One region of the Ahrensia sp. 13_GOM-1096m genome, then DNA from elsewhere that is predicted to be linked to it. Evidence: predicted binding sites of a transcription regulator. Region 1 holds the regulator's gene; the other holds the start of a gene.
What was found. Region 1 encodes LexA, which represses DNA repair genes until DNA is damaged. Its sites were predicted from a motif close to TGTTCNNNNTGTGTTCNG; they were not measured.
Positions count from the first base shown of each region.

Region 2: the regulator LexA is predicted to act here: its motif matches at 1,612-1,629, upstream of uvrA (excinuclease ABC subunit UvrA).

Region 1 is NZ_JIAX01000009.1:57,206-61,530, forward strand. Features, by position in the region: gene iolG (inositol 2-dehydrogenase) at 1-288, opposite strand, end outside; gene N530_RS0104145 (LacI family DNA-binding transcriptional regulator) at 461-1,501, shown strand; gene lexA (transcriptional repressor LexA) at 1,658-2,377, shown strand; gene N530_RS17395 (ComEC/Rec2 family competence protein) at 2,378-4,325, opposite strand, start outside.
Region 2 is NZ_KK211156.1:634,249-638,573, reverse strand. Features, by position in the region: gene N530_RS0116895 (MarC family protein) at 1-543, shown strand, start outside; gene N530_RS0116890 (hypothetical protein) at 550-1,017, opposite strand; gene ssb (single-stranded DNA-binding protein) at 998-1,519, opposite strand; gene uvrA (excinuclease ABC subunit UvrA) at 1,742-4,325, shown strand, end outside.

The DNA of each region.
Region 1 (4,325 bases):
CAGATCGACAGGTTTTTCACACAAAACCGCTTTTCCAGCAGCCGTGGCCGCCTCAATCAGATCGGAATGTGTGTCGGTAGAAGATGCAATAAGGACAGCATCAATGGCAGGATCAGCCAAAATTGATTCGACAGAGCGCGCTTCACATTGATGATCGGCCGCTAGTTTTTCGGCAGCCTGCTGGTTCACATCGGCAACCGCAACTAAAGTTGAACGCGCGTTTCCCGTGATATTGACTGCGTGAACCTGACCAATTCGTCCAGCTCCAAGTAAACCGACCTTAAGCATTCAAACCTCCCATTTTGCAGCTGTTATGCCGCCTTAGTTAAATCTATAAGCATTTTGCACACGTGTGCAAGATATTTTTGCACACGTGTGCAAAATACTGTGGTAGCTTGAATTGGTAGCGTTGCTATAATTATGAAAACACTATGAAAAATGGTCATTTCGACGTAGACACATGAAATCGGAAAATGGAGTTATTGGTTTGAAATCGTCGCCTTCGACTGGGTATGTTACCGCTGATGATGTTGCGACCGCCGCTGGTGTGTCACGGTGGACCGTGAATCGCGCTTTTAAAAAAGATGCTTCAATATCAGCGGCAGCACGAGCGAAGGTTCTCTTAGCTGCCGAGACATTAGGCTACGTTCCAGACCTTAGAGCTGCTTCGCTTGCGTCCGATCATTCCAATCTTGTCGCAATCCTAATTGATGATTTTGCAAACCCACATAAATTGGTCATGCTTGAGCGCCTCACCCGTGTGTTGCGCGGCCGTGGCTGGGATATGATGCTGGTTAACACCTTGGACCGAGATGATGCAGAGCCCGCACTTATGAATGCGCGCCGCCGCCGCGTCGATGCAACGATCCTTATCGGTATCCAGTTTGATGACGAGGTTTTAGAGGCGGCTCACAAAGCGCAGCATTTCAAAAAACTCATTATCTTTGCGCGCTCTTCTGAAAACAAAGACACGATCTCAATATCGGTCGATGACCGCGCGGCCACGCTAGAAATTGCTGAATATGTCCGTGATCGAGGCTATAAGACGCCCTTCTATCTCGCAGGTCCTCGCACGAACTCTGCACATCTATCTCGAAAAGAAACTTTTTTGGATTTTTGGGCCAAAGAGTTTGGCGTCACCTGCGATAGTGTTGCTGTTCCTGCATATGACTCTATCCTTGCCGCTGATATCATCTCTGAAACATTATCTAACAAGCCGGAAAATGAACGGCCCGATATCATTGTGTGCGAAAACGATGCGCTTGCCCTTGGTGCTATTGATGCCATTCGGCACCGCTTAGGACTTCGGGTTCCCGATGATATTGCTGTGATTGGTTTTGATGATGTGCCTCAATGCGAGAGCCCGAATTACCGTCTCACAACGTACCGCCAACCATTGATGGATATGGCCAACTATCTCGTTGATGTTTTGGAGAGTTCAGAAAATTCTCAGCTCGATAAAACTTTTATGGGGCGTTTGGTTGTGCGCGAAAGTGCGTAATCAGTTTCACAAATGTATGATTTTAAAAAGATATTGTTCCTTTCACAGGACTTGCCCTGTCATCAAATGAGCCTCAACTAAATCTTACTGGTTGCAGAACACAAATAGAACACGTATAGATGTTCTTGATTTGTTTTATTGATTCTGGAAACCGCCATGCTGACACGTAAGCAACTTGATCTTCTCGTCTTCATTAATGAACGACTGAAGGAGACCGGTGTTCCGCCTTCCTTTGATGAGATGAAGGAGGCGTTGGATCTGGCATCAAAATCCGGTATTCACCGCTTGATTACGGCTCTTGAGGAACGCGGTTTTATTCGCCGCCTGCCCAACCGTGCCCGTGCATTGGAAGTTATAAAACTGCCAGATGCTATGATGCCCGGTAATGGCGCACGCCAAGCATTTTCACCCAGCGTTATTGAAGGCAGTAAAGGCAAGGCCCCGACCCCAGTCAAATCATCGCCAGCGCATTTTAATGGTGCCAGCAATGATGATAGTGTCGGCATCCCTATGATGGGTAAAATTGCTGCTGGTGTTCCCATTTCTGCTATTCAGCACCAAACACGTTCTATTCAGATGCCACCGGATATGATTGGCAAGGGCGAGCATTACGCGCTTGAGGTGGAAGGCGATTCCATGATCAATGCCGGTATTCTGGATGGTGATACAGTCATTATTCGCCGCACTGATGTTGCCAATATGGGCGATATTGTTGTGGCTCTGGTTGATGATGAAGAAGCAACGTTGAAGCGCTTCCGCCGCAAAGGTGCATCCATTGCCTTGGAAGCTGCCAACCCTGCCTATGAAACACGTATTTTTGGGCCGGACCGTGTTCAGGTTCAAGGCCGCTTGGTTGGTTTGGTACGTAATTACTGATTAATCGCGTTGATAAGGCCCGAGATTTCGGGCTGAACGTGAATATTTGCGGTGTGACTGCCAAGGACGCGCCGCATCTCCTTGTGCAAAGACCGTTTGATATCGCAGCTTATTATTATCCGTTTCATGGGGTTTAAGGATATATATCTCGGCACTGCCGTTGAGTGCTAATTGCTGTGCTGTGATGATAATACTCTGCTGGTTTTTACATGTCGCTGTAAAGGGTGCGAATGCGGCGATTATAATGCCCTCTTGCCTGCAGACCGATGCCCATTGCGCCTTATTCGGTGCCTCAGTGAGATAGGTTACAGTGTAGCCGTGGCCATTGACCTGCCCTTCATAATCGCATCTTTGCTTGCTTTGGCACATAAAGCTGCCTTCGCCTTTATCCGGCAGTTTTAGTGTTTTTGCTTTATAGGCGGCTTGCCATTGCTCTATAATAAATGCGCTGGGGCGTTTACGGTTTACCTTTAACGCTCCGCCTTCTTCATCAATGATTGCAACTTGTTTTGCGTCCTCAGAAATAATCAGCTGCGGTATTTCAAGCGTTGATTGTGCCATATAGGCCGGTATCAGGCACAATAGCCCCAAATATCGAAGCTGCGAACGCAACAAACAGATAATCAGAATTGTCGCGCTCAACCAAATGAGAGCTGCTGGCGACAATGCGCCGGTAGAACCATCCGGTGTGATGTCGGAGACTATTTGGGCGATTTCGATGACAATTTTTACAGACCAGTTCATCGCCCTATAAACATAACCATCCAGCCCAAATGGAATGAGCAATGTGGCAATAATGGCAAGCGGCATTGTGATTAAAGACACAATCGGCATGGCCAATAGGTTTCCCAGCAATCCAAGCATGGCAATGCGCTGAAAATGATATGCTGCAAATATCCCCGTCGCAGTGCCTGCAACCATAGATGTCACAGATAAACCCGTTAAAAATCCTGCTGATGTACGCGTTATGTTTGCGGCCACGCTTTGGCTCTCAACAAATTCCCTGCCTGCTCGGTGGCTTGTCCACCAGGCATAAACGCCTATCAAAGCCAATGTTGCTGCAAATGACATCTGAAAGCTTGGCCCCAGCACAGCTTCCGGCGCGATAAGAATCACAATGATTGCGGCAATTGCCAGATTGCGCATTGTGAGGGCCGACCTGTCAGACAATAGTGCGCCCAACATCACAGCCAGCATGATAAAAGATCGCTGCGTGGCGACGCTTGCACCGGCCAGAAACAGATAGATAATAATTGCGCTAAAACCGGCAATTGCTGCGTATTTCTTGGTTGGCCGGCTTGCTGACCAATTGGGAGAAACTGCGAAAGCCGCGCGCAAAGCAAACATCACGGTGCCTGCAACCAAAGCCATATGCAGGCCAGAGATGGAAAGAATGTGCGCCAAGCCTGATATGCGCAACACTTCATTCGTCTCTTCAGGAATTGCAGCTTTATCGCCTGTGATGAGCGCAGCAGAAACGGCACTCACCGCACTTTTATTGTCGCCCCTTATTCTGTTCGCCAACCAGTAACGGGCACGCTCAACCAACAATATGGGAGTGTTTTTGGTATATTGCGCGCCCAGATCGTTTGTTTTGGGCTGTCCTAAAAAGAAACCATTGGCGCCAATGCCGCTAAAATAATTGTAATACGCAAAATCATAGCCCTGAGGTCTGACGGCACCGGATGGCGGGCGCAGGCGCGCATATCCATGAATTCCTTCTCCGATTTGCGCTTTTTGGAGCGGTTTTCTTGCGGTTAGACGTATGCGCTCTGGTGCGTAGCGCAGCTTTGGCCGCTCTGTTTTGGTCAAATCAATTGTGTAACGCACCGATCCGTTGGGCCGGTTTTCAATTGCCCTGATTTGACCTGTAATACGCGTTGAAACTTCTGAACCCAGCATAGGCGTTGCCAGCACATGCGTTCGCAACTGCATCAAACCCATTGCG
Region 2 (4,325 bases), on a different contig from region 1:
GTAACAGGCGGCATGGACACCGCACAGCGCAAACAAGTGGCCATGCGCGCATGTCTTATGGGGTTTGGCATATTGGTTGTATTTGTCGTTGCTGGATCTGGCATTCTAACACTTTTCGGCATTACGCTTCCTGCATTCCGCGTCGCTGGCGGTCTGCTGCTGTTCTGGATTGCGTTTGAAATGATTTTCGAGAAACGACAGGAACGGCATGAAGAAACCGCTCAAAAGGCGATTACGGCCGATCAGGTGCGCTCTGTTGCCGTGTTTCCGCTTGCTATTCCGCTTCTGGCAGGACCGGGTGCAATTTCAGCTGGCATTCTATTATCGAACGATTTTTCCTCACCCGCCTTACGCGCAGGCCTTATTTTAATTATCGGCCTGATAATTCTTGTGACCTATTTCGTTTTTCTTGTGGCGGAAAAGGTAGACAAATTGCTTGGTGAAACAGGCCGCTCGGTACTCACACGCCTTTTGGGGGTGATCCTGTCTGCGCTAGCAGTACAGTTTGTTGCCGATGGCATTAAAGCGATTGTGGCAAGCTAAACAGCCCTATCGCTTCAACTCATAAGTGAGAGCATCGCTGCCCCAGCCATGAACCTTATCATGTGCTTTGACAGTGACGACATTAATAGCCTCATCAATGAGGATACCGCTCTTTGAGCGTGTAAATGGCTGTTCATTATCATGGGGATGCGCAAGCACACGCTCGCCAAGCATCGTTCCATCTGGTGCAAACACCGCCCATTTATCGGCGTAATGATCCCATCCGGCATCATCATGTTTGACAGTCACACTAAATCGCCAAGATTTATCTGAGCTTTGTGATGCATCAACACCAACAATATCGGCCTGCCCAGCAATCGCTTGCCCCGCGAGTAATATTAATCCCAGCGCAGCAAGAGCGACACCGACGACCAAATCACGCGAGTGCAAACCGGCATCGCGCGGAAGAGAAAACCCTCCCGCGCGCACGTCAATTTCATTTCTAGGTTTGATTCTAGAACGGAATTTCGTCATCCATATCCCTAGAAAAATCGCCGCCGCCAGATGATTGGCCGCCTTGGTTGCCACCCTGATTGCCGCCGCCATAGCCGCTATCATTCGAAACATTACGCTGTTGGCCGCCACCTGATTGACCGCCTTGGTAACCGCCGCCATCACGCTCATTGCGCCCGTCAAGCATTTGCAACTCGCCGCGATAACGCTGAAGCACAATCTCGGTCGTGTATTTATCTTGACCGTTTTGATCCTGCCATTTGCGGGTTTGCAAAGCGCCTTCAAGATAAACCTTCGCGCCTTTTTTCAAATATTGCTCGGCAACTTTTGCCAGCTGATCATTGAAAATGACGACACGGTGCCATTCGGTGCGCTCTTTACGCTCACCAGAAGCCTTATCACGCCATGATTCAGACGTTGCCACCGAAAGGTTGACCACAGGGTCACCACTCGACATGCGTTTAACATCTGGATCAGCGCCCAGATTTCCAACCAAAATAACTTTATTCACGCTGCCTGCCATTGCAGAAACTCCTACTCGAATTCTTTCTAAACACACTAAAGCATCGAATAGATGCAAAACAGTGACATGTAATCTGTCCACAGACTTTCATACGTTCTATTTTTGTTCTATTGAAGCGAAGCGAATCTGTCAAGATTCACTTCATCGACCTCGACACGCCAGCAATACGGCCTACATGGTGGGTGAATTCGACTTCATCGAAGCAACAACAGCGATTATAAGATGGCCGACAGCAAATATATTTCCGTACGTGGTGCACGCGAGCACAATCTCAAAAATATCGACGTTGATTTACCCCGTGATAAATTGATCGTCATCACCGGCCTTTCAGGCTCCGGCAAATCATCACTCGCTTTTGATACAATCTATGCAGAAGGCCAACGCCGCTATGTAGAGAGTTTGTCCGCTTATGCGCGCCAGTTCTTGGAGATGATGCAAAAGCCGGATGTTGATCAAATTGATGGATTGTCGCCTGCAATTTCCATTGAGCAAAAAACAACATCGAAAAACCCGCGCTCAACGGTTGGCACGGTGACAGAGATTTATGACTATATGCGCTTGCTGTTTGCGCGTGTTGGCATTCCTTATTCTCCTGCAACCGGATTACCGATTGAAAGCCAAACCGTTAGTCAAATGGTTGATCGGGTTTTGGCGCTCGAAGAAGACACAAGGCTCTTTATACTTGCGCCTATCGTTCGCGGCCGCAAAGGCGAGTATAAGAAGGAACTCGCAGAGCTGATGAAAAAAGGCTATCAGCGCGTCAAAATCGATGGCGAATTCTATGAATTAGCTGACGCCCCTACCCTTGATAAGAAATATAAGCACGACATTGATGTTGTTGTTGATCGCATCGTTGTGCGCGAAGACATGCAGTCACGACTGGCCGATTCTTTGGAGCAGTGCCTTAGCCTGACAGAAGGCATGGCAATTGCAGAATTTGCCGACAAACCGCTTCCTGATAGCGAAACGAAAAAAGAAGCCAAAAACAAATCCGCAAACGACACCCATGAACGGCTGGTTTTCTCCGAAAAATTCGCCTGCCCTGTGTCTGGCTTTACAATACCGGAAATCGAGCCGCGCTTATTTTCGTTCAACAACCCCTTTGGCGCTTGTTCGCATTGTGACGGTTTGGGCACCGAACAAGGTGTTGATCCGGGCATGGTTGTGCCCAATTCAAGCCTAAGCTTGCACAAGGGCGCGATTGCCCCTTGGTCAAAATCCACAAATCCTTCACCTTATTACGCACAAACATTGCAAGCGGTCGGCAAATTATACGGCTTTAAAATGAACGATGTGTGGGATGATTTATCCCAAGAAAGCAAAGATGCTGTGCTCTACGGCACTGGCACACAAAATATTGACTTTGCTTATGATGACGGGCTGCGCACTTACAAAACCCGCAAACCATTTGAAGGCGTGATACCAAGCTTGGAACGCCGCTGGCGCGAAACAGATTCTGCATGGATGCGCGAAGAAATTGAACGCTACATGTCGCGCAATCCTTGCTCTCATTGTAATGGCTACCGGCTTAAGGAAGAAGCTCTTTCGGTCAAAATCAATAAGCTGCACATTAGCCAAGTCGCTGAAATGTCAATTCGCGCGGCCAATGATTGGTTCGGCGAACTTCCCAATAACCTGACCGACAAACAAATGGAGATTGCTGGCCGAATTTTGAAAGAAATTCGTGACCGCTTGAAGTTTCTTGTCGATGTTGGACTTGATTATTTAACGCTATCGCGTGGCTCTGGGTCGCTTTCAGGCGGCGAAAGTCAGCGTATTCGCCTTGCCTCTCAAATTGGTTCGGGCCTTACCGGTGTTCTTTATGTTCTTGATGAACCATCCATTGGCCTGCACCAGCGTGATAATGCGCGCTTGCTTGAAACTTTGCGCCACCTGCGTGACCTCGGCAACACAGTTATTGTCGTTGAACATGACGAAGACGCAGTCCTAACGGCTGACTATGTGCTGGATATTGGTCCTGCGGCCGGCATTCACGGCGGCGAAGTGATCGCCAGCGGTACGCCCAAGCAAATTATGAAGAATAAGAAATCGCTTACCGGCAAATATTTGACCGGTGAGCTGAGCATTCCAATGCGCGACGAGCGGCGTAAAATTGACAAAAAGCGCGGCATTAAAGTCATCGGCGCCAAAGGCAACAATCTAAAGAATGTGACAGCAACATTGCCGCTCGGCGTGTTTTCCGCTGTTACCGGTGTATCTGGCGGCGGCAAATCCACATTTCTAATCGAAACACTCTACAAAGCTGCCGCACGGCGCATCAATGGCGCACGCGATGTACCTGCCGAACATGACCGCATTGAAGGTTTTGAACATATCGACAAGGTCATTGATATTGACCAATCGCCGATTGGCCGGACACCGCGCTCAAACCCAGCAACCTATACAGGCGCATTCACACCGATCCGCGAATGGTTTGCACAATTGCCGGAATCAAAAGTGCGCGGCTATCAGCCGGGCCGCTTCTCCTTCAATGTAAAGGGCGGCCGATGTGAAGCCTGTCAGGGCGACGGCGTCATCAAAATCGAAATGCATTTTTTGCCCGATGTTTATGTGACATGTGATGTGTGCCACGGCAAACGCTATAACCGCGAAACATTAGAGGTCGAATTCAAAGGAAAATCAATTTCCGACGTTTTGGATATGACTGTTGATGAAAGTGTCGATTTCTTTGCCGCCGTTCCAGCTGTGCGCGACAAAATGGAAACCTTGCGCCGTGTTGGCTTGGGCTATGTAAAAGTCGGTCAGCAAGCAACCACCCTATCGGGCGGTGAAGCGCAGCGCATTA